DNA from 3 places in the Lysinibacillus sp. S1 genome. Region 2 is predicted to be linked to each of the others. Evidence: a T-box and tRNA genes for the amino acid it is inferred to sense, from the RefSeq annotation. Region 2 holds a T-box; the other regions hold tRNA genes.

Region 1 (14,854 bases), 440 kb from region 2:
CAACAGTGACAAATTGATCTGTATTTTTCTTAAAGCTTTCATAATAGCAATTAGCGACATGTGGCTCAACCAAGACAAATGTAATATCCTGCTCATAGTATTGCTGTAAAAATGCTACTACCGCTCCGGCAAAGGACCCCACACCAGCTTGCAAAAATACATGTGTTGGGGCTTGCCGTATCTGTTCAACAATCTCCTGTACAAGGGTTGTGTACCCCTGCATAATCCATAATGGAATTTCATCATAGCCTTGCCACATTGTATCCTGAATCAAAACCCAACCATTTTCTAGTGCAAGCTGTGAGGTATAACGAACAGTATCGTCATAATTCATTGTCGTAATTTCAGCAAAAGCCCCTTCACTTTTAATATGCAGTAACCGCTCAGCGGCGCTACCAGCTGGCATATATATTCTTGCTTGAAAACCCAGTTCTCTTGCAGCCCATGCCACACCACGACCATGATTTCCATCAGTCGTTGAAATAAATGTTAAATTGCCTACTTGCGCTCTTACTTCTGGAGTTTTTAACTGTTCAAACGATAGCTCCTCTATATTCCTTCCAAGCTTATTGGCAACATATTGCGCAATTGCATAAATACCTCCTAAAACTTTAAAGGCATTTAAACCAAATCGATAAGATTCATCTTTAATCATAATTTTTTCTACATCTATATATGAAGATAGTGCCTCAAGATGATGGAGTGGTGTCTTCTCAAATTGCTCATATGTACGCTGAAATTGACCAACTTTCCTCACTTGATCTAGTGAAAAATATGGAAGTATTGCTGTTGCTTGTTTTATATGATCTTGCTCTAAATAATGCTGATTATAAACCCACCTTAATTTTTCCTTCATCGCCATCCCCCTCAATTTACGGTCAATATCTACATCATAGTCTATCTAACTTACAAGTACCAGGAGAGTATATATTAGGAAGTAAAAAAACTATACATTTATCGAACATCGATAAATGTATAGTTTATAAGAAAATTATTTAACAAAGATTTCTTTCACTTGATCTAGCATAATATTCGCAGCTAAAATGCCTCCAGCCGTATTCCAAATGACATCATCCACCTTATGTGCATTGCCTTTTTGGACTGCTGTTAAGTTTTTCCAAAGCGGGTCTTGTGTCCACTCTTGTTCAGTTGCTAGTGCTGAATCATCGCCTGTTGGCATGTACGTGAAGTAGAAAATAACATCCCCATCCATTTGAGGGATCGCTTCTTTCCCTACTTCAATCGCTAAGTTTCCTAGTTTAGCATTATCTTTAAATAAATCTGCTTGCGCTGCAACACGTTTAAATCCTAAAGCATCAAAAATCACACCTGAGAATGAATCTGTGTAATAGATACGAGATTTATCGGCCATAAAGCGTACAAACGAAACTTCTTGGTTGGTTTGTTCTCCAAGTTCTTCTTTCAGAGCTTGTAACTTATCTTCGTAAGCTTTTAGAACTTCTTCACCTTTTGTTTCTTGATTTACTGCTTTAGCGTATAATTTAAAATTCTCTTTCCAGTCACCACGTAATGTATCAGAAAACACAGTTGGAGCAATTTTGCTAAGTTTAGCATAATCTTTTTCTTGTCGTAATTTATTGCCAATGATTAAATCTGGCTTTAAAGAAGCAATTTTTTCGATATTTATTTCATGTTCAATACCGACAACCTCTACACCTTCCATTTGATCCTTGATGTGATCATACCATGGATCGCCTGTCCAAGATTGAACAGCACCTACTGGTTTAATACCTAGAGCTAATAATGCTTCTGTTCCTTCATTAGTTAAAACAACGATACGTTTTGGTGTGTCTTTTACTTCAGTTGTCCCCATTGCATGGTCAACACTGTAAGCATTGCTTTCTTTTGTACTTTCTTCTTTGGCATTATCTTTAGAAGTACCGCATGCTGCCAGAACAAAAATAGCAACCACAGCTAGTAAAACTAATAGTTTTTGAAAAGCTTTTTGCACCTTTTCTTCCTCCATTGTATATGATAAAATATTTAAGCATATTTGACGAGAATGAAAATCACTTTCATCTGTCTAAGAACGATATTAATCGTATTGTATGTAACTATCAATGTCAATAACTAATTTAATAATTTTCCAAGAAAAGAGTACACGTTAAATATGATATTAAAAAATAATTATTCTAAAATGATTGCTTTACTAGTAGGAGTCATACTATTACTTCTTTCTATGGGGATCAGTATTGTGTATGGTTATGCAAATACTTCTATTCAAACTACGTATGAATCTTTTAGACAATTTAACAATTCAAATGAGCATCTTATTATTCAAAATGTTCGAATTCCAAGAGCTCTTATTGCCAGTTGCGTTGGTGCTTCATTAGCTATTACAGGCGTGCTTATGCAGACCTTAACGAAAAATCCATTAGCCTCTCCTGGAATTTTGGGCATTAATGCAGGAGCAGGCTTTGCTGTTGTCTTTGCCATGATTTTTTTCCACATTTCAAGCTTGCAATCTTTTGCGTGGATTGCATTTCTTGGTGCAGCAATCGCTGCTTTATCCGTTTATGGAATTAGTTTCTCAGGTAGAGATGCTGTTACTCCAGTGAAAATAACTTTAGCTGGTGCTGCCATCAGTGCCCTATTTGCATCATTTACGCAAGGTTTACTCGCTACAAATGAAGCAGAGCTTGATCAAGTTTTGTTTTGGTTAGCAGGTTCTGTACAAGGTAGAAAACTTGAAATTCTACTATCTGTTCTACCGTATCTAGTAATTGGGTGGATTGCTGCCCTCATCATTTCCCCCAAAATGAATATTCTTGCTCTTGGCGATGATGTAGCAAGAGGTCTTGGTTTACGTTTAGGACTTATGAAGATATTGGTCGGTCTTATTGTTATTTTTTTAGCAGGGGGAGCAGTTGCAATTGCTGGCCCCATTGGTTTTATAGGGATTGTCGTTCCCCATTTTGCGCGCAAGTTTGTCGGCACTGATCATCGATGGCTTATTCCTATGGCTGCTTTACTTGGGGGGATACTTTTATTGCTGGCTGATGTTGCGGCTCGTTATATTATCATGCCACAAGAAGTTCCAGTAGGCGTCATGACTGCTATGATTGGCACACCATTCTTTATTTACCTTGCGCGAAAAGGTGGAAAAAAATAATGAAACATGTAAAAACAATTCGTTTACTTCAACAAAAAATTTCATTTTTAATAGATGTACAAGCTATAAAAAAATTAACAGTGATTTGCATACTAACTCTTGCCGTTTTCTTTCTTAGTGCATCATTTGGTGATTCATTCATCAATCCATTTAAAGTTTTACAAGCTTTTTTTGGTTACGGCTCAGATTTTGATCAACTGATTATTATTGATTTTCGAATGCCTCGAATTTTCATGGCCTTGTTTGCTGGAATGGCATTAGCCGTCGCAGGTGCAGTTTTACAAGGAATCATTAAAAATCCACTTGCCTCACCTGATATAATCGGCATATCTGCTGGTGGTGGGGCAGCGGTTGTTGGTTTCTTAGCCATTTTCAGTGATTCTAATCACTCTTTAACAGTTAGTATAGAGTGGTTGCCATTAGCAGGATTCATAGGGGCTACTATCGTCGGATGTATAGTCTACCTATTTGCTTGGAAAGATGGTGTCACACCAAATCGTCTTGTCTTAATCGGTATTAGCGTGTCGGCATTCATGCAAGCAATTACTACAATGTTAATGATTATCGGCCCAATTTATCAAGCAAGTGAAGCGAATAAATGGATTACGGGTAGTGTCAAAAGTTCGGATTGGGATCAAGTACAAATCGTTGTTCCATTGATTATTGTACTTCTACTTATCACCTTTTTTATTACTCGGCAGTTAAATGTTCAAGAATTAGGTGATGATACAGCATCAAGCCTAGGGCAACCTGTTCAAAAAACACGCCTTTACTTAATTCTATTATGTTCCAGTTTAGTAGCGAGTGCCATAGCATTTGCTGGTGCTATTGGGTTTGTAGGATTAATGGCTCCTCATATTGCACGACGCATTGTTGGTTCATCGTTCGGTGTACTTATTCCAGCATCCGCTGCAATTGGTGCATTGCTTGTAATGGTTGCAGATATTATAGGTCGTACAGCATTTAGCCCATTAGAAGTACCCGCAGGCGTCTTTACTGCTGCTATCGGTGCTCCTTACTTTATTTATTTATTATTTAGAAACCCTAAAAAATAAAGGAGTCTATACTACATGACTGAATCTTTATTAACCAAATCTCTAACATTAAGTTATGGTGATTTCAATATTATCGAAGATCTCAATTTATCTATTCCTTTGAATGAAATTACTGTATTAATCGGAGCGAATGGCTGTGGTAAATCCACACTCTTACGCTCCATTGCTCGATTATTAAAACCTAAAAAAGGCTCCGTTTTATTAGACGGTGAGGATATTTTTAAATTATCAACAAAACAAGTGGCTAAAAACCTCTCTATTCTTCCTCAATCTCCTGTTGCACCAGAAGGCTTAACTGTCCTACAACTTGTGAAACAAGGTCGCTATCCTTACCAAAGTTGGCGACAACAGTGGACTGAAAAAGATGAAGAAATCGTTTTAAACGCTTTAAAAGCTACAGGTACCGAGCATTTACAAGATAGACCAGTAGATGAGCTATCAGGGGGACAACGTCAACGTGCTTGGATAGCTATGACGCTTGCTCAAGATACAGATATCATTCTTTTAGACGAGCCTACGACATACTTAGATTTAACTCATCAAATAGACGTTTTAGATTTACTATTCGAATTGAACCAACAGCAAAAGAGAACTATTGTTATGGTACTACATGATATTAATCTTGCTTGTCGCTATGCCGATCATATTATTACAGTGCGTGACCGTGGTGTCTATCGTCAAGGGAAACCAGAAGAAATTATGACCACTGATTTAGTTAATCATGTGTTTGAACTTGATTGCCAAATGACGACAGATCCAATCTTTGGTACACCTCTTTGCATCCCATATGGAAAAGGACGAAAAATTTAATCACTAATTTAAAAAACAACAAGCCTACACAGTTTAATCATTCTGTGTAGGCTTTCATTTATTATAGCTATGTTATAAATCTAAATATCAAGTAAATTAAAAAGTGCAGTAGATGTAAATTCATCTACTGCACTTAGTATGACCCGTACGGGATTCGAACCCGTGTTACCGCCGTGAAAGGGCGGTGTCTTAACCACTTGACCAACGGGCCCATGGCGGAGAAGGAGGGATTTGAACCCTCGCGCCGGTTACCCGACCTACACCCTTAGCAGGGGCGCCTCTTCAGCCTCTTGAGTACTTCCCCAAAATAAAAATGGCTCCGAAGGCAGGACTCGAACCTGCGACAACCTGATTAACAGTCAGGTGCTACTACCAACTGAGCTACTTCGGAATAATGGTGGGCCTAAATGGACTCGAACCATCGACCTCACGCTTATCAGGCGTGCGCTCTAACCAGCTGAGCTATAGGCCCTTGGAGCGGGTGATGGGAATCGAACCCACGACATCAGCTTGGAAGGCTGAGGTTTTACCATTAAACTACACCCGCATAAATGGTGGGTCAGGACGGAATCGAACCGCCGACACTTAGAGCTTCAATCTAATGCTCTACCAACTGAGCTACTGACCCATTTCGTCCATGCTAAGCTTGCTCACTTTTTTGCTTCTCATGACTTTTATTTTAAAAATGGCGGTCCCGACCGGGATCGAACCGGCGATCTCCTGCGTGACAGGCAGGCATGTTAACCGCTACACCACGGGACCTTTTGGTTGCGGGGGCCGGATTTGAACCAACGACCTTCGGGTTATGAGCCCGACGAGCTACCACTGCTCCACCCCGCGATAATTTTATGTTGTTTCGAGTTTTTAAAGCACCATTTATAAAAATTTAAAACTGGAGGAGGTAGAGGGATTCGAACCCCCGCGCGGTGTTACCCGCCTGTCGGTTTTCAAGACCGATCCCTTCAGCCAGACTTGGGTATACCTCCGTTACAATATATAAATGGTGGACCTTGCAGGACTCGAACCTGCGACCGGACGGTTATGAGCCGTCTGCTCTAACCAACTGAGCTAAAGGTCCTTTAAGATGGCGGCAGAGGGGATCGAACCCCCGACCTTACGGGTATGAACCGTACGCTCTAGCCAGCTGAGCTACGCCGCCAGGATCTTTATACTGGTTAATTTACTTATGGTGGAGCCTAGCGGGATCGAACCGCTGACCTCCTGCGTGCAAGGCAGGCGCTCTCCCAGCTGAGCTAAGGCCCCATAATTTTTTGGAAATGGTCGGGAAGACAGGATTCGAACCTGCGACCCCTTGGTCCCAAACCAAGTGCTCTACCAAGCTGAGCTACTTCCCGTTGTTCTTTTGGCGCGCCCGACAGGAGTCGAACCCATAACCTTCTGATCCGTAGTCAGACGCTCTATCCAATTGAGCTACGGGCGCATTTAAAATGGTGCCGAGGACCGGAATCGAACCGGTACGGTAGTCACCTACCGCAGGATTTTAAGTCCTGTGCGTCTGCCAGTTCCGCCACCCCGGCACATTTGGAGCGGAAGACGAGGTTCGAACTCGCGACCCCCACCTTGGCAAGGTGGTGTTCTACCACTGAACTACTTCCGCATGTGCATAAGCTTTTTTATCTGGCAATGAAAATAATGGTGCGGGTGAAGGGAGTCGAACCCCCACGCCTTGCGGCGCTAGATCCTAAGTCTAGTGCGTCTGCCAATTCCGCCACACCCGCTTATTATTATTTATAAATGGTGAGCCATGAAGGACTCGAACCTTCGACCCTCTGATTAAAAGTCAGATGCTCTACCAACTGAGCTAATGGCTCGAAAAAATGGTGCCGGCTATAGGAATCGAACCCACGACCTACTGATTACAAGTCAGTTGCTCTACCTGCTGAGCTAAACCGGCATATGGTGGAGGATGACGGGCTCGAACCGCCGACCCTCTGCTTGTAAGGCAGATGCTCTCCCAGCTGAGCTAATCCTCCTGGGTATTATGCCTAGCGACGTCCTACTCTCACAGGGGGAAGCCCCCAACTACCATCGGCGCTAAAGAGCTTAACTTCCGTGTTCGGTATGGGAACGGGTGTGACCTCTTTGCCATCATCACTAGACTTTGTTATGTATCTTGTTTTGAAGTTGTTTACCTGTCCTTCAAGACAAGAATTATTGTATAACGTTTTCTAACATTGTGCAATACTTTTTTATAAAAAAAAGAAATTATTACTTTTTAAAGATATTTTTGTTAAGTAAGAGAAAATATTGCCCTGCAAAATATTATAGCAATTGTTGGTTCAAAAGAAAACAATTATTTTATTTGGCCGATATTATTAACTTATAATCTATTTCACTACAAGTGAAGAATATAGATAATCCTTCACTCGTCTTTTCGTTAAATATTTGAAAGCTCTATTTTTAATTTTACAATATCCTCAAGTTTAGTGGAAGGACCAAAAGATATTCTAAAAAATTGGCGTGCCGCTTCCAAAGAGAACCCCATTGATAGAATAGCCTTTGTTCCCGATTCACTATGAATATCACATGCACTACCTGTAGAGATACAGATTCCCGCCTCATTTAACTTTAAAAGAACATATTGTCCCTCTACTTTTTCCATCATTACCCCACAAATATTAGGTAGTTGCTGTTTACACTCAACGAGCTGACATTTTTCAGGTAAATTATTTTCAAAATAATTTCTTAGCGTTTCATAATGTTGCAATTCATATTGATAGTTTTCAATTGCCGCGGCAAAGGCCACGATTGCAGGAGTATCTAATGTCCCCCCTCTAAGACCCCTCTCATGTGTCAAACCTGGTGTTAATGCAGGTACTCTGATTGCAGGGTTCAGATATATAGCACCACAGCCCTTTGGTCCGCCTATTTTATGAGCCGAGATGGTAATCGCATCTGCCCCTTTTGGTATAGCTAGTTTGCCAAATGATTGTACACAATCAACATGACAGAATATATTTGATTTTCTTGCCATCTTTACGATTTTCTCTACAGGCTGGATTGAACCAATTTCAGAATTGACATGTTGAATGGTAATCAAAGCAGTCTCTTCCCGGATTGCTTGTTGCAATTGCCCCAGATCAACACAACCATCCTTCTGCAAAGGTAATTTTGTTACAGTAAAGCCCTTTTTCTCAAGTGTATTCAAAGCCGCATGCACTGACGTATGCTCAGCTTGAGATGAAATAATGTGTTTTCCTTTTTTTGAGGCTAGCGCTAACGACAAGATGGCTATGAGATTTCCTTCTGTTCCACTACCCGTAAAAATTACGCCATCACTAGTTACACCTAGGGCTTGGGCTACAACCTCCCTTGATTGCTGGACAAAATAAAAAGCTTGTCCCCCTAAATCATGCAAACTCGCACTATTTCCATAATACCGTTGTGCCACCTCTACATATGCCTCAAGAGATTCCCTCATCATAGGTGATGTTGCAGCATAATCCATATAAATCATCGTCTTCTTCCTCTCTTGTTCATCAGGTCTTGTTTTCTTTTATATTTTATGTAAAGATAAGTGTCAAGACAACTGTAAAGAAGGTATAACGATGGATGTAAAGACAGACGTCCTTATAATTGGTAGTGGTATTGCTGCACTTCAGGCTGCTTTAGTGCTTGAAAAACATTTTCAAATACAAATTGTTACAAAATCATCTATATATATGAGTAGTTCTTATCGTGCACAAGGTGGGATTGCTGCTGTTACCAGTGAGGAGGATCATATTCAACATCATATTGCTGATACATTGAAAGCTGGAGAGTATCATCATGAGAAAAGGCATGTTAAAACACTTATAAAAAATGGCACTGAGATTATGCAAAACTATCTAAAGGATGGCCTCCCTGTTGATCGGCAGGTCGATGGAAAACCTGCTCTAGGACTTGAAGGAGCACATAGTCATCATCGTATTCTACATGCAGGTGGTGATCGTACTGGTCAGATTTTCATAGATTACTTGCTTCATAAACTTTCGCCCAAAACAAAGATCAATTGCTATGAAATGGCTTATGAGCTTTTACGGAATACAGATGGTGACTGTGTAGGAGTACTAACTAAAGGAGAAAAAGGTACAAAACGTTATTTGGCTCATCATGTTATTTTAGCGACAGGTGGCGCAGGTGCCCTTTATTCAAGTACATCTAATTTCCCAACTAATACAGGGGATGGGATCGCATTAGCATTTCGAGCAGGCGCTGCCATTAGTGATATGGAATTTATGCAATTTCACCCGAGTCTTCTGTGGTGTAAAAATGAAGCAAAGGGATTAGTTTCTGAAGCTGTCAGAGGGGCTGGTGGTATTTTTGTTAATGCCCAGCATCAGCCCATTATGACAGGTTTACATGCTCAACTTGACCTAGCACCAAGACATATTACTGCACTTGCCCTATTTACAAAACGTGCAGCGGGTGAAGAAACGTTTATTGATATCACTAACATTCAAGACTTTGAAGCAAAGTTTCCAACAATTGCTCAGCTGTGCCATGTTCATAACGTTCATTTACAAGATGGTCTAATCCCCGTGGCTCCGGGAAGTCATTTCTTGATGGGTGGTGTTATTGCTGATGACAAAGGAAGAACTACTATACCGAACTTATATGCAGTCGGTGAGGTTGCCTGTACAGGCGTACATGGTGCGAATCGTTTAGCAAGTAACTCCCTATTGGAAGGTATTACATTTGGTCAAAAAATGGCGCAGTTCATTATTCAAAAAGGGTGTCATCAAAAAAACTTTTTACTGGAAAAGCATCAATGTCCTGATAAAATGCCACCTTTATTTAGCAAACCCCAATTACAGCAACACATGATGCGGTTCCTAGGTATTGTTAGAAATATTGATGACTTGCAGCATTTTGTAAAGCAACTACCCTCCTTGCAATCACTTATTCAAGTTAATTTAAAGGGTCTAGAACTAGCTGAGTTGGAATTATTTATGATGCATGTAGTCGCCACATTAATGGCACATGCAGCAATTACGCGAACGGAAACAAGAGGAGCTCATATTCGGAAGGATAAATCCGAAATGAAATCACAATGGGCAAGCCGATGGATTATTTTTTCGCAAGGACAAATGAAAGTGAGGAACTCATTGTATGAATATCATCAAACTTGAGGAAATGCTCAAGCAATTTTTTAATGAGGATTTAGGAGATGGAGATTTATCGAGTGAATTTATCTTTTCAGCCGAACAACAGGGAGCTTTTTCTTTTTACGCGAAAGAAAGCGGAATTTTTTGTGGGGCTAACATTATTGAGCATGGCTTTCTCTTACTCGATCGATCAATCGAAGTCAACCTTCATACAAAAGATGGAGAGATGGTGAAGTCAGGTGATGTACTCGCTGTGATTAAAGGTCCCTTACAAAAATTATTAATCGGTGAGCGTGTCATTTTAAATCTTATTCAACGTATGTCTGCTATTGCAACGGCTGCCCATCTTGCCGTTCAAGAAACAGTAGGTACTCACGCAAAAATATGTGATACGCGTAAAACACTACCAGGACTGCGTATGCTAGATAAATATGCTGTTCGAATTGGTGGTGCTTTTAATCATCGTAATGGCCTGTATGACGCAATTATGCTAAAGGATAATCATATTGCCTTTGCTGGTAGCATTACAAAGGCAGTTCAGACCGCTAGAGCGAAAGTCGGTCATACCGTAAAAATTGAAGTTGAAATTGAAACAAAAGAACAATTAGAAGAAGCTATCAACGCAGGAGCAGATATTATTATGTTTGATAACCGTAGCCCAGAAGAAATCCGTGCATGGCTTCCCATTGTTCCTCCCACTATTGCGACTGAAGCATCTGGGGGCATCACACTTGAAAATTTAAAGGCTTATGCCCAAACGGGTATTCAATGGATTTCACTTGGCTCCTTAACACATTCAGTTAAAGCTTTTGATATTAGTGCACTCGTTCAAATGAAAGGAGATCATTCCCTTGTCCATCACTAGTTTATTACAACAGACGACATTACTCCCAGAGCATTATCGGGCACTATCTGTAAAGGAAATGGAATCTCGTATTTTATCAATAAAGAAAAAATTAGGTCCTAAATTATTTATTCCTGGCCACCATTATCAAAAAGATGAAGTCATTCAATTTGCAGATGCAACTGGGGATTCTTTACAGTTAGCTCAATTATCCGCAGCAAATAAGGAAGCTGAACACATCGTATTTTGCGGTGTACATTTTATGGCAGAAACTGCTGATATGCTGACAACGAAACAGCAACATGTCTATTTACCAGATATGCGCGCTGGTTGTTCAATGGCTGATATGGCTGATATTTATCAAACTGAACAAGCATGGCCAATTCTTCAAGAACTCTTTGGTGATACGATTATTCCTCTAACCTATGTTAACTCAACTGCGGCTATTAAAGCCTTTACTGGAAGACATGGTGGTGCTTGTGTCACTTCATCGAATGCAAAGGAACTTGTTCAATGGGCTTTTACCCAAAAACAGCGTATCTTCTTTTTACCTGACCAACATTTAGGAAGAAATACTGCCTATGATTTAGGTATACCTCTTGAAAATATGGCTGTTTGGAATCCGCATAAGAACTTGCTCGAAACAAAAGAGCCACTTGAAAATATCCAGGTTATTCTTTGGAAGGGTCACTGCTCTGTGCACGAAGGTTTTACTGTTCAACATACAGAGGTTATTCGCAAAGAACACCCGACTATGAGGATAATTGTTCACCCTGAGTGCAGCCGTGAAGTGGTTGCAGCGGCTGATGATGCAGGCTCCACAAAATACATTATTGATACAATCAATCGAGCTCCAAGCGGATCTGCATGGGCAATTGGAACAGAAATGAACCTTGTCAATCGCATTATTAAGCAGCATCCTGATAAACATATTGTCTCCTTAAACGAAAACTTTTGTCCTTGTTTAACAATGAATCGAATTGACCTTCCACATTTGTTATGGAGCTTAGAAAATATTGAGCAAGGTCAACCTCATAACCGTATACAAGTAGATGAACATACTACCGCTGAAGCACTTAGTTCACTTGAAAGAATGCTAGCCAGAGGATAAATAGTTAAAACTTTTTAAACAGAAAGGTTGAAGATATAACCTTTCTGTTTTTGTTGACATAACGCCTACTTCTAATAGTGCTAATGGCTTCCATTTGCGCCCCGCTTTGCTATAATTGACACGACTTTATGCTCCATGATACTGTCAATTTGGAGGTGATACTAAATGGCTTTTCAATCGAAAAATATCTTTATCAATTTACCAGTAAAAGATCTAAACAAATCTATCAGTTTTTTTAAGGAATTAGGTTTTGAGTTCAATCAACAATTCAGTGATGAAACAACAGCCTCAATGATTATTAGCGAAAATATCTTCGTATTAATAATGGTTGAAGAACGATTTAAAGGATTTAGTAAAAAAGAAGTTACAGATACTACTACTTCTGCAGAAGCAATCTTATGTCTCTCTGCTGAAAACCGAGAACAAGTAGATCAATTAGTGAATAAGGCACTTGCCTCTGGTGGTAAACCTTATAGTGAACCACAAGATCACGGATTTATGTATGGTTGGGGTTTTCAAGATGTAGATGGGCATATCTGGGAAGTAGTTTATATGGATGAAAATGCATTGAATCAAGAGTAAATTTTGTATCTATGAATATCAAAAAACAGTAGATGCAATTGCATCTACTGTTTTTAGTATGACCCGTACGGGATTCGAACCCGTGTTACCGCCGTGAAAGGGCGGTGTCTTAACCACTTGACCAACGGGCCCATGGCGGAGAAGGAGGGATTTGAACCCTCGCGCCGGTTACCCGACCTACACCCTTAGCAGGGGCGCCTCTTCAGCCTCTTGAGTACTTCCCCAAAATAAAAATGGCTCCGAAGGCAGGACTCGAACCTGCGACAACCTGATTAACAGTCAGGTGCTACTACCAACTGAGCTACTTCGGAATAATGGTGGGCCTAAATGGACTCGAACCATCGACCTCACGCTTATCAGGCGTGCGCTCTAACCAGCTGAGCTATAGGCCCTTGGAGCGGGTGATGGGAATCGAACCCACGACATCAGCTTGGAAGGCTGAGGTTTTACCATTAAACTACACCCGCATAAATGGTGGGTCAGGACGGAATCGAACCGCCGACACTTAGAGCTTCAATCTAATGCTCTACCAACTGAGCTACTGACCCATTTCGTCCATGCTAAGCTTGCTCACTTTTTTGCTTCTCATGACTTTTATCTTTAAAAATGGCGGTCCCGACCGGGATCGAACCGGCGATCTCCTGCGTGACAGGCAGGCATGTTAACCGCTACACCACGGGACCTTTTGGTTGCGGGGGCCGGATTTGAACCAACGACCTTCGGGTTATGAGCCCGACGAGCTACCACTGCTCCACCCCGCGATAATTTTATGTTGTTTCGAGTTTTTAAAGCACCATTTATAAAAATTTAAAACTGGAGGAGGTAGAGGGATTCGAACCCCCGCGCGGTGTTACCCGCCTGTCGGTTTTCAAGACCGATCCCTTCAGCCAGACTTGGGTATACCTCCGTTACAATATATAAATGGTGGACCTTGCAGGACTCGAACCTGCGACCGGACGGTTATGAGCCGTCTGCTCTAACCAACTGAGCTAAAGGTCCTTTAAGATGGCGGCAGAGGGGATCGAACCCCCGACCTTACGGGTATGAACCGTACGCTCTAGCCAGCTGAGCTACGCCGCCAGGATCTTTATACTGGTTAATTTACTTATGGTGGAGCCTAGCGGGATCGAACCGCTGACCTCCTGCGTGCAAGGCAGGCGCTCTCCCAGCTGAGCTAAGGCCCCATAATCTTTTTGGAAATGGTCGGGAAGACAGGATTCGAACCTGCGACCCCTTGGTCCCAAACCAAGTGCTCTACCAAGCTGAGCTACTTCCCGTTGTTCTTTTGGCGCGCCCGACAGGAGTCGAACCCATAACCTTCTGATCCGTAGTCAGACGCTCTATCCAATTGAGCTACGGGCGCATTTAAAATGGTGCCGAGGACCGGAATCGAACCGGTACGGTAGTCACCTACCGCAGGATTTTAAGTCCTGTGCGTCTGCCAGTTCCGCCACCCCGGCACATTTGGAGCGGAAGACGAGGTTCGAACTCGCGACCCCCACCTTGGCAAGGTGGTGTTCTACCACTGAACTACTTCCGCATGTGCATAAGCTTTTTTATCTGGCAATGAAAATAATGGTGCGGGTGAAGGGAGTCGAACCCCCACGCCTTGCGGCGCTAGATCCTAAGTCTAGTGCGTCTGCCAATTCCGCCACACCCGCTTATTATTATTTATAAATGGTGAGCCATGAAGGACTCGAACCTTCGACCCTCTGATTAAAAGTCAGATGCTCTACCAACTGAGCTAATGGCTCGAAAAAATGGTGCCGGCTATAGGAATCGAACCCACGACCTACTGATTACAAGTCAGTTGCTCTACCTGCTGAGCTAAACCGGCATATGGTGGAGGATGACGGGCTCGAACCGCCGACCCTCTGCTTGTAAGGCAGATGCTCTCCCAGCTGAGCTAATCCTCCTGGGTATTATGCCTAGCGACGTCCTACTCTCACAGGGGGAAGCCCCCAACTACCATCGGCGCTAAAGAGCTTAACTTCCGTGTTCGGTATGGGAACGGGTGTGACCACTTTGCCATCAGCAGAAGCCTATTGTTAAGCTTCCATACACTTCGTACTAATGTATCTAAAAGCTCTCTTTATAGAAAGAGTTGTTCTTTCAAAACTGGATAAACGGCGCATTGAATGTTTCAAACTTTTTGGTTAAGTCCTCGATCGATTAGTATTCGTCAGCTCCATGTGTCACCACACTTCCACC
Region 2 (7,237 bases):
TACATTAGAAAAGCTTCAATAAAAAAGGAACAAGGACTGCAAGCTGCGATCCTTGTTCCAAGCTTTGAGTTAGAAGATTAGTCTTCGTTTTCATCCTCTAAAGCGTTTAAAACGTCCTCTACCATATCCCACTCTGCTTCAGTTTCGATTGGTGTTAATTCACCATCTTCACCATTTTCAGATGGTACAAATGAAGATACAAAGATTTCAACTGAGCCATCTTCATCTTCCTCTGCGCCTACCATTGAGTAAAACACATATGATTTGCCAAACTCTGGAGATTCATGAACGTGAATCACTTCACAAAGCTGCTCGTTTCCGTTTTCGTCAATCACTGTAATGTGTTGAACATGTAGTTCTTCTTCATGGTTATGCTCGTGTGCCATGCATAGTCACCTCATCAATTAATTTTTGCTATCTAAGTAGCCTTGTAAAATCATCACAGCTGCCATTTTATCAATGACCTGCTTGCGCTTTTTGCGACTCACGTCCGCTTCGATCAGCATACGTTCAGCAGCCATCGTCGTTAAACGTTCATCCCATAATTTGACCGGTAGTGAGAAATGCTCTTCTAATAGCTTTTTATAGTTCTCAGAAGCCTCTCCACGCGGTCCAACCGTATTATTCATGTTTTTTGGAAAACCTACAACAAATTCTGTTATAGTATATTCCTTTACTAGCTCAGCGATACGGTCAATACCGAACTCACCATTAGCTTCATCAATTTTTACGGTTTCAATACCTTGGGCGGTCCAACCAAGTGCATCACTTACAGCAACACCCACAGTTTTTGACCCAACGTCTAATCCCATAATTCTCATTTCTAGTCCTCGTTATTCTTTTTGATATAAAATTTAACAAGCTCCTCTAGAATTTCGTCACGCTCAAGCTTGCGAATTAAATTACGAGCATCCTGATGGCGAGGAATATACGCCGGATCACCAGAAAGTAAGTAACCAACAATCTGATTGATAGGGTTATATCCCTTTTCCTCTAATGAAGAATGAACTTTCAACATTACCTGCTTGACTTCCTGTTCCATTGATTCTTCTGGAAAATTAAATTTCATCGTTTGATCAAATGAACTCATGACCAGCACCTCGCTTTCAGAAATAAGGAGATGTGCAAACAAGCTCATCTCCAATTTCTCTTTATTATAACATGTTTTGGTGAATTAATTAAATGGATTTAACATAATCATACACAGAAAGTAGTGCTTCATCAAGTTTTGATGCATCTTTTGCACCTGCCATCGCCATATCTGGACGACCGCCACCTTTACCACCACATGCTTCCGCAACCATTTTCACAATATTCCCTGCATGGTAATTGCCACCAACTAATTCTTTTGAAACACCAGCACATAACATAACTTTTTCACCATCAACTGCTCCAAGAACAATGACTGCTTTTGGCATTTTTGCTTTCAGGTCATCCATCATTTGACGGAGTTGATTGTTATCCTTCGCTTCCACTTTTGTAGATAGCACTGTCACATCTCCAATTGTTTGAGCGGCATCAACAACTGCCCCTGCCTGTGCATTGGCGATTTTTTGAGATAATGCTTCGTTTTCACGTTGTAATTCTTTATAGTCTGCTTGTAATGCCTGTACTTTTGTGACAATATCTTTAGCATTTGCTTTTAATAATGCTGCTGCATCATTTAATAATGCTTCTTCTTCTTTTACTGCTTCATAAGCAACTTTTCCTGTAACAGCTTCAATACGACGAGTACCTGCACCGATACCACCCTCTGAAACAATTTTAAAGAAGCCAATTTCAGAAGAGCGTTTAACATGGATACCACCACATAGCTCAATCGAATAATCTCCGATGGATACTACACGTACAACATCTCCATATTTTTCACCGAATAATGCCATAGCACCCATTGCTTTTGCTTCATTAATACCTTTTTCTTCAATAACGACCTCTATATCATCCCACACTTTTTCATTTACAATACGTTCAATTTGCTGTAATTCTTCTTTTGTAACTTGACCAAAGTGAGAGAAATCAAAACGTAAACGATCAGGTCCTACATATGATCCAGCTTGGTTCACATGATCACCTAGCACATCTTTTAATGCACGTTGCATAATATGTGTTGCCGTATGGTTTTTAATGATTAAATTACGGTCATCACGATTGACCACTGCTTGCACTGCATCTTCCACATGCATTTCCCCAGATTCAACTACTACTGTATGAAGCGGTTGACCATTCGGTGCTTTTTGAACATCTTTTACAACAGCCGTAAAGCTATCATTTGAAATAGTACCACTATCAGCAATTTGACCACCCATTTCAGCGTAGAATGGTGTCTTCGCTAAAATAACCAATGCTTCCTGACCTTCCGAAGCGACTTTCGCAACTTGACCATTGACGATCATTGCAGCGATTTCAGTATTAACATTTAACGTATCATAGCCAACAAACTCACTTGCAACCGTTAAGTTTGCTAATACTTCATTCTGTACTTGCATCGAATCAACATCTTGTCGTGCAGCACGCGCGCGTTCACGTTGCTCTTCCATCGCTGCCTCAAAACCTTCATGATCTACTTTCATGCCTACTTCCTCTGCATATTCTTCCGTTAGCTCGATTGGGAAACCATAAGTATCATATAAACGGAAAGCATCTGCTCCTGGGATGTAATCATGACCAGCTGCTTTTTGAGATTCCACTACTTCATTAAAGATAGCTAAACCACCATCTAATGTTTCATGGAAACGAATTTCTTCATTTTTAATGACACGTTGAATAAATTCGCATTTCTCTGTAACTTCTGGATAGAAGTCTTCCATAATTTTACCCACAGTTGGTACAAGTTCAAACATAAATGGTTTTTCAATACCAATTTGTTTAGCATAGCGAACGGCACGACGTAGTAAGCGACGTAATACATAGCCACGGCCTTCATTTGATGGCAGGGCACCATCGCCTATAGCAAATGCTACTGTACGGATATGGTCTGCAATCACTTTAAATGGTGTATTAATATCTTCATCTGAGCCAAAGATTTCATTTAAGTCTACTTCGCCAGGTCGTTTATATTTACGATTGGCAAACTCCTCAATTTTTTCAATAATTGGCATAAATAAATCAGTATCAAAGTTTGTTGGTACATTTTGCACGACGGACACAATACGCTCTAAGCCCATACCTGTATCAATATTTTGCTTTGGTAGTGGCGTGTAAGTGCCATCAGGATTATGGTTAAATTGAGAGAACACAAGGTTCCAAATTTCTAGGTAACGCTCATTTTCTCCTCCTGGATACATTTCAGGGTCATTTTCATCTGAGCCGTATTCTACGCCGCGATCATAAAAAATCTCTGAGTTCGGACCAGATGGGCCTTCTCCTATATCCCAGAAGTTCCCTTCTAAACGGATTAAACGTTCTTCTGGAATACCGATTTCCTGATGCCAAACATCATATGCTTCCTGGTCTTCAGGGTGAATCGTGATGGATAATAACGCTGGATCAAAGCCCATCCATTTTTTATCTGTTAAAAACTCCCAAGCGTAATGAATTGCTTCTTTTTTAAAGTAGTCACCAATAGAGAAGTTTCCTAACATTTCAAAGAATGTATGATGTCGAGCTGTTTTCCCAACGTTTTCAATATCGTTGGTACGAATCGATTTTTGAGCATTTGTAATACGTGGATTATCAGGGATAATACGGCCATCAAAATATGGTTTTAAAGTTGCCACACCTGAGTTGATCCAAAGAAGTGATGGATCATTTATTGGCACAAGTGGAGCTGATGGCTCATGATGATGCCCCTTTTCTTTAAAAAATTCCAAATACATACGGCGAATATCTACTGCTTTCATTGGATAAATTCCTCCTATTTTATATTGTAAAATCACGATACGAATCCTGCGATTTACCGAAGAAAATAAAAAAAGCCCTCATCCCCAAAAAGGGACGAGGACTTGTCATTAGTCTCGCGGTACCACCCTAGTTGTAAGTAAAAACCTTACTTACCTCTTTAGCACTTGTAACGTCAGTGAACGGCAGGGATTAGCTGCACTCTGGAGTAGCTTTCGGCATTTGCTGTTGTGAGGATTTTTTCAGCCTAGAAATCCCTTTCTTGTGCACACACAAATACGTACTTTTTCCATCATCGTTTTTACTTTTTCTATCGAAAATTATAAAAAAAATCTATTGCGCTGTCAATTAGTACTAGTATGACTAACACTAACTAAGCAATCATTTTTTTGAAATATATCCACATACCCCATGTAAAAATAACTAAGAAGGCGCTAATTGCAATAGTTGTATAAGGGGTATCTTGATAAGGTAAAGGTACATTCATTCCAAAAAAACTAGTAATTACTGATAGTGGTAACATAATTGTCGAAATGACCGTTAATAAATTCAGCTTTTCAATGGATTTCCCACTGATAATTGAAAAATACGTATCAAGCGTGCTGTTCACTAAATCTCGATATGTCTCTGTGGAGTCGACAATACGTTCTAGATGGTCATTCAAATCTTTATAGAATGGAATATTTTCTTCTTGAATGTCAAATTTCCACTGGCCATTGATTGTAGAAAAAATTCTTCTTTGTGGCATAATGGCCTGACGAATTAAAATAATTGTCCGCTTCAATGCAAGAAATTCCTCTGTCACCTCTTTTGGTTGATAATCATAAATTTCTTCTTCTAGTTCATCTATACGTGCGCGAATTCGTTCTAATACTGGGAAGTATTCGTCTGTAATACCGTCAATAATTGTATGCAATAAAAAATCTGTACCCTTTTCTAAAAATCTTGGGCTATTGACACAAACATTTTCCATTTTTCCTAGCCATTGCAACTTTTGTTTATGCACAGTCACAATATAGTTTGGTCCCATAAAAATATTTAACTCAACGGTTGTAATTTCATTGTTACTTTTCTCATTATAAATTGGTGCATGGAGCACAAAAAATTTATAATCACCATAACTATCCATTTTTGGACGTGAGCCTTCATGTAAGCAATCTTCAACTGCTAGTGGATGAAAGCCAAATACATCAGCTATATTATTCAATTCATTATAACTATAGGCATATAAATCTACCCATAATAAATCTTCGTTATGAATAGGGAGTTGTAAATCAATCATATTGAAATCATGTTGGACTGTCTTCCTGCTGCTATTATAATAGTGGATTTTAATCATTGCATTTCACCTCGTGTTTGTTATTGAGGGAAACAAAAGGTCATCCTTAATCACCCTTTGTCTGCATCGGTGATTAGAAATCGATGACTTTTTATGTGTTTCCGTTTGCCTAAATGATACTTATTCGGTTCAGGACTACTATCCATTTCTCATCACCTTCCTTCCATAACAAAAACACGCCTTCTACGAATGAAGGCGTGTTGAATACACATATCAAAAAAATAGCAATAAAATACATTGCATGCTTGTTACCTTCAAACGTTGAGTTTTAGCACTATGCGGCATAGGAATATGTCCAGCTACGTTAAAAAACACCTTATTTCGATGATTTCTGTTGACCCATTGGCGTCTCTCGACATTTTTGGGTAGTAGCGTATCTCCAGCATAGGAGCCTCACCTAACGAAGGGAGTCTTATTTTTTTATTCCTGTAAATGATAACGGATAGTTTCACAACTGTCAAACTTTCTATCAATCATTTTTCAAAAAGTCTTCCACTCTTTGCACTAAATGCTCTCGTTGATAAGATTGATAGAGCAGGCTAGATAAACGTACAGGATCACCAAAGAAAAAGCGTTCATACAATGTCTGTCTTGTGCCAAAACTACTCATCGTTAAATCCCAAGCTAAACGGAATTTCTTTACTCGCTCTTCCCCTTTGTCTTGAAATGATTGCAGATAATGATCAAGATCCCCATCATCCGTTGCAAAAGCTTTTGCACTCGGTATCGACATTAATCCACTTGCTCCCAGTTGCTGTATGATATCTGTAAAGGTAGGATATACTTTCGGGAAGATATGAATAGCGACCTGTAATGTGGATTGGTCTGGTCTGATAAAGCCAAAGGAATCCCTTTGTGCCTCAATTTCTGATTTTAATTGCAATGCTTTCATCGTTTCTAATGCTACGATGACATCTACCACTTTTTGATGGACATGTTGGTAATCCCCAATATTTATGGAATCCACAATCATTTGTACAACCCCTAGGATGAATTCCGTCTTAGCAATTTGACGTGACAGCACATGATGCAAAGTATACGCTTGGAAGCCACTAACATTCATAAATTGATTGGCCACTTCAACATTTTCGTAATAAAATACCCGTTCCCACGGGACAACTACTTCATCAAACACAACGATTGCATCCATTTCTTCAAAACGTGCACTTAACGGATAATCAAAGGTAGAATCTCCGCCTACAAATGATTGCCGACATAAAAACTTTAAGCCTTTCGTGTTACTTGGAATAGAAAACCCGAAACCTTTTCCTTCATCATAGCCATTTGTTGATAAAACAAGAAGCTCATCTGTTATGCCACCCTGTGTCGCTAGTAATCTTGCCCCTTTAATGACTAAGCCCTCACTTGTTTTCCCAATGATTTTAGCTGCAATGGTTACTTCTTCATCCTCATAGTAAAAGCGCTTGCGATTTACCTGTGGTTCGATAAAGGTATGTGTTATCGTAATATCATTCTCGCGAGCATACTCATAGAACTTTAGCAAATGCTCTGGGAAACAATTTGACTTCTCTTTTAAAAAATCTGACGCTGATGCAAGGGCCATTAATGTTGTATTCATATAATCAGGGCTTCTCCCCATAAAGCCTTGAGAAGATAATGCCCATTCCCTTGCCGCTTTGCGCCTCTTCACAAGATCTTCTGGCGTCAATACTTGAAGAAATGACATGCCAACTTTCTGTTTACTAGTTGGCGATTCATAGGTCATTTTTTCAAGAAGTGCCTCTTGATGTTGTAAATCAAAAAGTTTCGCTTGACTCTGGATAATTCCTTTAAAGGCAGGATGTTCTGACACCTTTCCTGTCACGACTTTCCCATCTATCGAAATATACGTTTTTAAAGCATCAATTCGTTCAATATACTGTTGCCCTGTCATTATTGGCATGCTGTCACCCCTATACATTCCCTATGTTTTTGTACTCATCTAGTATATGAAATGTCCAAATATTAGGTGACGATACATCAATTAGAAAAACCCGATTAGACAGTCTAATCGGGAATATATATTTTAGTCATCCAAAAAATCATATGGAGAGACATCAT
Region 3 (7,185 bases), 1.8 Mb from region 2:
ATTAATGGCCTTTTTCACCATGTCCATGAATTTTACTGCTGGCCTTGGTGCTGGTATTAGCTATCCGATAGCTAATTCATCGTTAGGCTGGCAAGGTGCACTTTCCATTGCACTCATACTCGTTCTAATTACAATCTTAATTTGGATACCTCAACTAAAATCAAATAAACCGGAACCAGTTACTACATCTAAGAAGACCAGTACACCTTTATGGAAATCACCTGTTACTTGGGCTGTCACAGGGGCAATGGGTTTACAATCTTTATTATTCTACACAACAGCAGCTTGGATACCTGAGATCTATATTGCTCAAGGTTTAGCACCTGATAAAGCTGGCTGGATGTTTTCAATCATGCAATTCTCACAAGTACCAATGGCCTTAGCAGTGCCTATTATTGCTGGTAAAATGACTTCTCAACGCCCACTTGTATTGATGTTTACATCCTTCTATTTAGTAGGCTTTGTTGGGGTTGTCATGGAATGGACAAGTCTTGGGGTACTGTGGATGGTTCTTCTAGGGTTAGCAGGTGGTTCTTCATTCGCCCTAGCAATGATGTTCTTCACTCTCCGGACTCGTACTGCATTTGAAGCAGCAGATTTATCAGGCTTTGCGCAATCTTTGGGTTATTTATTTGCCGCAATTGGTCCTATTCTTTTTGGCTACTTGCATGATTTATTTGGCGGCTGGAATATTGCGGGATGGCTCTTTGTCGTTGTAGCAATGTTACTCTTCTTTTGCTCAATGAGAGCCTCTAAGGATGAATATGTGCATTAAAATTAAATAAAGCAGGTGGATTTGATTCCTCCATCTGCTCTATTTCTATAGTGTTTACACATTACTTAATTGTCGGGTTGCGGAGTAATGTTAGCAATTCAGCAAGGCATTCTGATGCTTCATTATTATGAGCTGTTATAGTAGAAAAAATAGGAACAGCCTCTTGTAAAAGCATATAACTATAATAGTAATAGCCTACAAAAGCTTGCTCCTCATAGCCCTTTGGCGTTTCTTTCTCCCACTCCTGCTCATCATTATCCTCATTTTCTATCCACAAATAGTTGACGTCTAATAGCTCCTGCATATTTTTAACAGTATTGACTGGGTCGAGATAATCCTTGGTAATAGCATGTGCCACAGCTAAATATAACTGTACCTCTTGTAAGGAGACAACCTCTAATTTTTTACGAGTAAGCTTTTTTAGCAGGACAAGCAAAACCCATGGTGTCACCTGCCACAGTGTACCTTGATGTTCAATTAATTCAGCTAGTTGTGTGTATTGCTCCTGTTCTATCAGCTTAGGAATGGCTGTACCTCTACCATAAGGTGTCGTCAATTGTCTCCATGGGATATTGGGAATTTGCTGATCTAACATAGTAAGCCCTCTCTCATCAAAAGTATCGAAAGTAAACAATTCTTTTACACTAATAGCATGGTTTTTGATAAAAATAATTTGGTGTATGATAAATATTTACATAGGGTTTATGGAATATATGAGTTGTGGCAGGGGAAAGTGGTGGGATTAACCATGTCCAGTTGCCTGTAACTTCTCTTCCTGTTGATTTTTCTGCCTCCTCAAACAATTTAAACTGCTGAGCTGCTGTATGATGATCAACAATGCTCACACCATCTTCTTTAAATGAGTGAAGAACAGCAATATTAAGTTCTACTAAAGCACGATCACGCCAAAGAGACGCTTGTTTGGTTGTATCAAGATTAAAAATCTCTGCAATTGCAGGTAACATATTATAACGATCATGATCTGCTAAATTTCGTGCGCCAATCTCTGTTCCCATATACCAGCCGTTAAATGGAGCTGCTTGAAAATCAATTCCAGCCATTTGAAAACGCATACTCGAAATAATAGGTACGGCATACCACTTCATTCCTAATTTTTCCACATCGTTTGACTCTGGATGACGGATTGAGACCTCTACTATATTTTCTTCAGGAATTACAAACATTTGAGGAGCACGATTATCTACCTGTATAACGAGTGGTAGTACATCAAAATCAGTTCCTTTACCTCTCCATCCTAACGACTCACACACTTTTGTAAATTTAATGGACTGTGAATCTCCAATAATGCCTGCATCTGTTTCATAGCCTGCATAACGAATTAGTTGATGATTCCAAATCCGTACTCTATCTGAAGCAAACACTGTTATAGTTGGACGAATTTTCCCATGATTTGTCGCATAATCAATATGTTCTAGTAATTTTTGAAAAATAGCCTTTTCATCTAAAACATCACGTGCATCTACCACATGCAGTGACTGCCAAAACAGACGTCCAATACACTTATTGCTATTTCGCCATGCCACACGTGCGCCAAAAACTAGCTCCTCTGTTGTTGGGTGATATTTACCTGCATCCTTAACTGCCTGTAATCTATTCTTTAACCAAAGTTCTGATTCATTTTGTTCTGTCTGATATAGACTTAAAAATTGCTGTATCTCCTGTATATTCATATCGATTCCTCCACTTATCCTCATATTAGAGGAACAAAACAACAAGCACCATGAAAATAGTAATTGAAAAAACATACATATTTTATATATGAAATAGTTTGTTCATATTTACTCTATAGACTCTCTTTCGTAAGAGAATGTAAGGGAGAAAGATTTTAATTATTATAAAAAGGCTACAGTAGTCATGTAGCCTTTTTCAGGGGGTTGTAGAACAAAGAAATCAATAGAATTTTTGTAAATGGTGAAAAAGCTATACGTTCTGGGCTACTTACTTGCTGCTGTTGCTTCGCTTTCGCATAGAGCAGAACCAGTTTCACAAATTCTCTGGCCAGGATTTCGCCTGTATCGCTATACTAGAGAAGTCGTCAAGCAGCCTTCACAAAAGTATTGACCATGGAAGTGTACGTGGTAAGTGAAACGGCTTATAGGATGCCCATAGTAAGATGCTAGGGGAATTAAATTCAGTCCCTCACCTTGCAAATAGGTCTTTTTCTGCTATTGCATTATCTTTTATCGTTTAAAGAACAGGAGAATAGAAAAAAGCATGTAACACACATCTGTGCTACATGCTTGATGACCCGTACGGGATTCGAACCCGTGTTACCGCCGTGAAAGGGCGGTGTCTTAACCACTTGACCAACGGGCCGTGGCTCCGAAGGCAGGACTCGAACCTGCGACAACCTGATTAACAGTCAGGTGCTACTACCAACTGAGCTACTTCGGAATAATATGGGCCTAAATGGACTCGAACCATCGACCTCACGCTTATCAGGCGTGCGCTCTAACCAGCTGAGCTATAGGCCCATTTTGGAGCGGGTGATGAGAATCGAACTCACGACATCAGCTTGGAAGGCTGAGGTTTTACCATTAAACTACACCCGCAATAATGGTGGGTCAGGACGGAATCGAACCGCCGACACTTAGAGCTTCAATCTAATGCTCTACCAACTGAGCTACTGACCCGAAAAATGGAGGAGGTAGAGGGATTCGAACCCCCGCGCGGTGTTACCCGCCTGTCGGTTTTCAAGACCGATCCCTTCAGCCAGACTTGGGTATACCTCCAAAAATATTACAATGGTGGAGCCTAGCGGGATCGAACCGCTGACCTCCTGCGTGCAAGGCAGGCGCTCTCCCAGCTGAGCTAAGGCCCCATTTATCATGAAAGATGGTCGGAATGACAGGATTCGAACCTACGACCCCTTGGTCCCAAACCAAGTGCTCTACCAAGCTGAGCTACATTCCGTAAACATGATTTTATTGGCGCGCCCGACAGGAGTCGAACCCATAACCTTCTGATCCGTAGTCAGACGCTCTATCCAATTGAGCTACGGGCGCATGTTAATTAAAAAATGATGAGCCATGAAGGACTCGAACCTTCGACCCTCTGATTAAAAGTCAGATGCTCTACCAACTGAGCTAATGGCTCGTGAAATTAAAAATGGCTGGGGTACTAGGATTCGAACCTAGGCATGACGGAATCAAAATCCGTTGCCTTACCGCTTGGCTATACCCCAATTTTAAAATGGGGCGACTGATGGGAATCGAACCCACGAATGTCGGAACCACAATCCGATGCGTTAACCACTTCGCCACAATCGCCACTATATAGATTATATTAGCTGTATTATGAACGAGTACCTCAATACCTGGCAGGGGCAGTAGGAATCGAACCCACACCAAAGGTTTTGGAGACCTCTATTCTACCGTTGAACTATGCCCCTAAAATGGTGGAGGGGGACGGATTCGAACCGCCGAACCCTAAGGAGCGGATTTACAGTCCGCCGCGTTTAGCCACTTCGCTACCCCTCCAAGGGAATGGTGCCGGCGATAGGAGTCGAACCCACGACCTACTGATTACAAGTCAGTTGCTCTACCAACTGAGCTACACCGGCAATAATAATGGCGGTCCCGACCGGGATCGAACCGGCGATCTCCTGCGTGACAGGCAGGCATGTTAACCGCTACACCACGGGACCAAAATGGTGGAGGATGACGGGCTCGAACCGCCGACCCCCTGCTTGTAAGGCAGGTGCTCTCCCAGCTGAGCTAATCCTCCACAAAAAATAAGCGAAGCGACGTCCTACTCTCACAGGGGGAAGCCCCCAACTACCATCGGCGCTAAAGAGCTTAACTTCCGTGTTCGGTATGGGAACGGGTGTGACCTCTTTGCCATCATCACTTCACTTATTCAGCTGAAAGACTTATTCTTTCAAAACTAGATAAACGATACATTGAATGTTTCAAACTTTTTTGGTTAAGTCCTCGATCGATTAGTATTCGTCAGCTCCATGTGTCACCACACTTCCACCTCGAACCTATCTACCTCATCGTCTTTGAGGGATCTTACTTACTTGCGTAATGGGAAATCTCATCTTGAGGGGGGCTTCATGCTTAGATGCTTTCAGCACTTATCCCGTCCACACATAGCTACCCAGCGATGCCTTTGGCAAGACAACTGGTACACCAGCGGTGTGTCCATCCCGGTCCTCTCGTACTAAGGACAGCTCCTCTCAAATTTCCTACGCCCACGACGGATAGGGACCGAACTGTCTCACGACGTTCTGAACCCAGCTCGCGTACCGCTTTAATGGGCGAACAGCCCAACCCTTGGGACCGACTACAGCCCCAGGATGCGATGAGCCGACATCGAGGTGCCAAACCTCCCCGTCGATGTGGACTCTTGGGGGAGATAAGCCTGTTATCCCCGGGGTAGCTTTTATCCGTTGAGCGATGGCCCTTCCATGCGGAACCACCGGATCACTAAGCCCGTCTTTCGACCCTGCTCGACTTGTAGGTCTCGCAGTCAAGCTCCCTTGTGCCTTTACACTCTACGAATGATTTCCAACCATTCTGAGGGAACCTTTGGGCGCCTCCGTTACCTTTTAGGAGGCGACCGCCCCAGTCAAACTGTCCGCCTGACACTGTCTCCTGCCCCGCTAAGGGGCATGGGTTAGAATTTCAATACAACCAGGGTAGTATCCCACCGACGCCTCCTTCGAAGCTGGCGCTCCGAGATCTCTGGCTCCTACCTATCCTGTACAAGTTGTACCAAAATTCAATATCAGGCTACAGTAAAGCTCCACGGGGTCTTTCCGTCCTGTCGCGGGTAACCTGCATCTTCACAGGTACTATAATTTCACCGAGTCTCTCGTTGAGACAGTGCCCAGATCGTTACGCCTTTCGTGCGGGTCGGAACTTACCCGACAAGGAATTTCGCTACCTTAGGACCGTTATAGTTACGGCCGCCGTTTACTGGGGCTTCAATTCGCAGCTTCGCTTGCGCTAACCACTCCTCTTAACCTTCCAGCACCGGGCAGGCGTCAGCCCCTATACGTCACCTTACGGTTTTGCAGAGACCTGTGTTTTTGCTAAACAGTCGCCTGGGCCTATTCACTGCGGCTCTCATGCGCTTGCACGCTCAAGAGCACCCCTTCTCCCGAAGTTACGGGGTCATTTTGCCGAGTTCCTTAACGAGAGTTCTCTCGCACACCTTAGGATTCTCTCCTCGACTACCTGTGTCGGTTTGCGGTACGGGCACCTCTCACCTCGATAGAGGCTTTTCTTGGCAGTGTGAAATCAGGAACTTCGTCCATACGGACTCGCCATCACAGCTCAACGTTACAGTGTGCGGATTTGCCTACACACACGCCTTACTGCTTGGACGCGCACAACCAACGGCGCGCTTACCCTATCCTACTGCGTCCCCCCATTTCTCAAACGGTGAGGAGGTGGTACAGGAATATCAACCTGTTGTCCATCGCCTACGCCTATCGGCCTCGGCTTAGGTCCCGACTAACCCTGAGCGGACGAGCCTTCCTCAGGAAACCTTAGTCATACGGTGGACGGGATTCTCACCCGTCTTTCGCTACTCATACCGGCATTCTCACTTCTAAGCGCTCCACCAGTCCTTCCGATCTGACTTCAACGCACTTAGAACGCTCTCCTACCACTGACATCGTAGATGTCAATCCACAGCTTCGGTGAATCGTTTAGCCCCGATACATTTTCGGCGCAGCGTCACTCGACCAGTGAGCTATTACGCACTCTTTAAATGATGGCTGCTTCTAAGCCAACATCCTGGTTGTCTGTGCAACGCCACATCCTTTTCCACTTAACGATTACTTTGGGACCTTAGCTGGTGGTCTGGGCTGTTTCCCTTTTGACTACGGATCTTATCACTCGCAGTCTGACTCCCGTGTATAAATATCTGGCATTCGGAGTTTGTCTGAATTCGGTAAACCGGGATGGCCCCCTAGTCCAAACAGTGCTCTACCTCCAGTATTCTCATCACGAGGCTAGCCCTAAAGCTATTTCGGAGAGAACCAGCTATCTCCAAGTTCGATTGGAATTTCTCCGCTACCCACACCTCATCCCCGCACTTTTCAACGTGCGTGGGTTCGGGCCTCCAGTAAGTGTTACCTCACCTTCACCCTGGACATGGGTAGATCACCTGGTTTCGGGTCTACGACCACGTACTATTTCGCCCTATTCAGACTCGCTTTCGCTGCGGCTCCGCCTTCTAAAGCTTAACCTTGCACGTAATCGTAACTCGCCGGTTCATTCTACAAAAGGCACGCTATCACCCATTAACGGGCTCTAACTACTTGTAGGCACACGGTTTCAGGATCTCTTTCACTCCCCTTCCGGGGTGCTTTTCACCTTTCCCTCACGGTACTGGTTCACTATCGGTCACTAGGTAGTATTTAGCCTTGGGAGATG

Evidence for each region. A T-box is a leader RNA that pairs with one kind of tRNA and senses whether it is charged. The one in region 2 lies ahead of alaS (alanine--tRNA ligase), so its partner is inferred to be a tRNA-Ala.
Region 1: it encodes a tRNA-Ala, which carries the amino acid that the T-box ahead of alaS (alanine--tRNA ligase) is inferred to sense. The anticodon was not compared.
Region 3: it encodes a tRNA-Ala, which carries the amino acid that the T-box ahead of alaS (alanine--tRNA ligase) is inferred to sense. The anticodon was not compared.

Annotation. Positions count from the first base shown of each region.
Region 1 covers NZ_CP173154.1:3,809,995-3,824,848, reverse strand. The annotation lists gene ACHZEU_RS19195 (diaminopropionate ammonia-lyase) at 1-856, opposite strand, end outside; gene ACHZEU_RS19190 (ABC transporter substrate-binding protein) at 992-1,987, opposite strand; gene ACHZEU_RS19185 (iron ABC transporter permease) at 2,132-3,133, shown strand; gene ACHZEU_RS19180 (iron ABC transporter permease) at 3,133-4,188, shown strand; gene ACHZEU_RS19175 (ABC transporter ATP-binding protein) at 4,204-4,998, shown strand; tRNA gene ACHZEU_RS19170 (tRNA-Glu) at 5,138-5,209, opposite strand; tRNA gene ACHZEU_RS19165 (tRNA-Ser) at 5,212-5,302, opposite strand; tRNA gene ACHZEU_RS19160 (tRNA-Asn) at 5,313-5,389, opposite strand; tRNA gene ACHZEU_RS19155 (tRNA-Ile) at 5,394-5,470, opposite strand; tRNA gene ACHZEU_RS19150 (tRNA-Gly) at 5,472-5,545, opposite strand; tRNA gene ACHZEU_RS19145 (tRNA-Phe) at 5,551-5,626, opposite strand; tRNA gene ACHZEU_RS19140 (tRNA-Asp) at 5,685-5,760, opposite strand; tRNA gene ACHZEU_RS19135 (tRNA-Met) at 5,764-5,838, opposite strand; tRNA gene ACHZEU_RS19130 (tRNA-Ser) at 5,892-5,984, opposite strand; tRNA gene ACHZEU_RS19125 (tRNA-Ile) at 6,000-6,076, opposite strand; tRNA gene ACHZEU_RS19120 (tRNA-Met) at 6,084-6,157, opposite strand; tRNA gene ACHZEU_RS19115 (tRNA-Ala) at 6,186-6,261, opposite strand; tRNA gene ACHZEU_RS19110 (tRNA-Pro) at 6,277-6,353, opposite strand; tRNA gene ACHZEU_RS19105 (tRNA-Arg) at 6,363-6,439, opposite strand; tRNA gene ACHZEU_RS19100 (tRNA-Leu) at 6,448-6,536, opposite strand; tRNA gene ACHZEU_RS19095 (tRNA-Gly) at 6,542-6,616, opposite strand; tRNA gene ACHZEU_RS19090 (tRNA-Leu) at 6,653-6,737, opposite strand; tRNA gene ACHZEU_RS19085 (tRNA-Lys) at 6,755-6,830, opposite strand; tRNA gene ACHZEU_RS19080 (tRNA-Thr) at 6,838-6,913, opposite strand; tRNA gene ACHZEU_RS19075 (tRNA-Val) at 6,917-6,992, opposite strand; rRNA gene rrf (5S ribosomal RNA) at 7,003-7,118, opposite strand; gene ACHZEU_RS19065 (cysteine desulfurase family protein) at 7,397-8,467, opposite strand; gene nadB (L-aspartate oxidase) at 8,568-10,130, shown strand; gene nadC (carboxylating nicotinate-nucleotide diphosphorylase) at 10,111-10,971, shown strand; gene nadA (quinolinate synthase NadA) at 10,958-12,061, shown strand; gene ACHZEU_RS19045 (VOC family protein) at 12,227-12,643, shown strand; tRNA gene ACHZEU_RS19040 (tRNA-Glu) at 12,703-12,774, opposite strand; tRNA gene ACHZEU_RS19035 (tRNA-Ser) at 12,777-12,867, opposite strand; tRNA gene ACHZEU_RS19030 (tRNA-Asn) at 12,878-12,954, opposite strand; tRNA gene ACHZEU_RS19025 (tRNA-Ile) at 12,959-13,035, opposite strand; tRNA gene ACHZEU_RS19020 (tRNA-Gly) at 13,037-13,110, opposite strand; tRNA gene ACHZEU_RS19015 (tRNA-Phe) at 13,116-13,191, opposite strand; tRNA gene ACHZEU_RS19010 (tRNA-Asp) at 13,251-13,326, opposite strand; tRNA gene ACHZEU_RS19005 (tRNA-Met) at 13,330-13,404, opposite strand; tRNA gene ACHZEU_RS19000 (tRNA-Ser) at 13,458-13,550, opposite strand; tRNA gene ACHZEU_RS18995 (tRNA-Ile) at 13,566-13,642, opposite strand; tRNA gene ACHZEU_RS18990 (tRNA-Met) at 13,650-13,723, opposite strand; tRNA gene ACHZEU_RS18985 (tRNA-Ala) at 13,752-13,827, opposite strand; tRNA gene ACHZEU_RS18980 (tRNA-Pro) at 13,844-13,920, opposite strand; tRNA gene ACHZEU_RS18975 (tRNA-Arg) at 13,930-14,006, opposite strand; tRNA gene ACHZEU_RS18970 (tRNA-Leu) at 14,015-14,103, opposite strand; tRNA gene ACHZEU_RS18965 (tRNA-Gly) at 14,109-14,183, opposite strand; tRNA gene ACHZEU_RS18960 (tRNA-Leu) at 14,220-14,304, opposite strand; tRNA gene ACHZEU_RS18955 (tRNA-Lys) at 14,322-14,397, opposite strand; tRNA gene ACHZEU_RS18950 (tRNA-Thr) at 14,405-14,480, opposite strand; tRNA gene ACHZEU_RS18945 (tRNA-Val) at 14,484-14,559, opposite strand; rRNA gene rrf (5S ribosomal RNA) at 14,570-14,685, opposite strand; rRNA gene ACHZEU_RS18935 (23S ribosomal RNA) at 14,796-14,854, opposite strand, start outside.
Region 2 covers NZ_CP173154.1:4,255,323-4,262,559, reverse strand. The annotation lists gene ACHZEU_RS21355 (DUF1292 domain-containing protein) at 78-386, opposite strand; gene ruvX (Holliday junction resolvase RuvX) at 405-821, opposite strand; gene ACHZEU_RS21345 (IreB family regulatory phosphoprotein) at 824-1,090, opposite strand; gene alaS (alanine--tRNA ligase) at 1,179-3,839, opposite strand; T-box leader at 3,927-4,142, opposite strand; gene corA (magnesium/cobalt transporter CorA) at 4,211-5,176, opposite strand; M-box (ykoK) riboswitch at 5,423-5,588, opposite strand; gene hpaB (4-hydroxyphenylacetate 3-monooxygenase, oxygenase component) at 5,646-7,079, opposite strand; gene ACHZEU_RS21325 (ATP-dependent RecD-like DNA helicase) at 7,203-7,237, opposite strand, start outside.
Region 3 covers NZ_CP173154.1:2,470,985-2,478,169, forward strand. The annotation lists gene ACHZEU_RS12250 (MFS transporter) at 1-775, shown strand, start outside; gene ACHZEU_RS12255 (hypothetical protein) at 837-1,370, opposite strand; gene ACHZEU_RS12260 (nitric oxide synthase oxygenase) at 1,420-2,466, opposite strand; tRNA gene ACHZEU_RS12265 (tRNA-Glu) at 3,041-3,112, opposite strand; tRNA gene ACHZEU_RS12270 (tRNA-Asn) at 3,114-3,190, opposite strand; tRNA gene ACHZEU_RS12275 (tRNA-Ile) at 3,197-3,270, opposite strand; tRNA gene ACHZEU_RS12280 (tRNA-Gly) at 3,275-3,348, opposite strand; tRNA gene ACHZEU_RS12285 (tRNA-Phe) at 3,354-3,429, opposite strand; tRNA gene ACHZEU_RS12290 (tRNA-Ser) at 3,436-3,528, opposite strand; tRNA gene ACHZEU_RS12295 (tRNA-Ala) at 3,542-3,617, opposite strand; tRNA gene ACHZEU_RS12300 (tRNA-Pro) at 3,633-3,709, opposite strand; tRNA gene ACHZEU_RS12305 (tRNA-Arg) at 3,725-3,801, opposite strand; tRNA gene ACHZEU_RS12310 (tRNA-Lys) at 3,820-3,892, opposite strand; tRNA gene ACHZEU_RS12315 (tRNA-Gln) at 3,906-3,980, opposite strand; tRNA gene ACHZEU_RS12320 (tRNA-His) at 3,990-4,065, opposite strand; tRNA gene ACHZEU_RS12325 (tRNA-Trp) at 4,114-4,187, opposite strand; tRNA gene ACHZEU_RS12330 (tRNA-Tyr) at 4,192-4,275, opposite strand; tRNA gene ACHZEU_RS12335 (tRNA-Thr) at 4,283-4,358, opposite strand; tRNA gene ACHZEU_RS12340 (tRNA-Asp) at 4,367-4,442, opposite strand; tRNA gene ACHZEU_RS12345 (tRNA-Val) at 4,447-4,522, opposite strand; rRNA gene rrf (5S ribosomal RNA) at 4,534-4,649, opposite strand; rRNA gene ACHZEU_RS12355 (23S ribosomal RNA) at 4,717-7,185, opposite strand, start outside.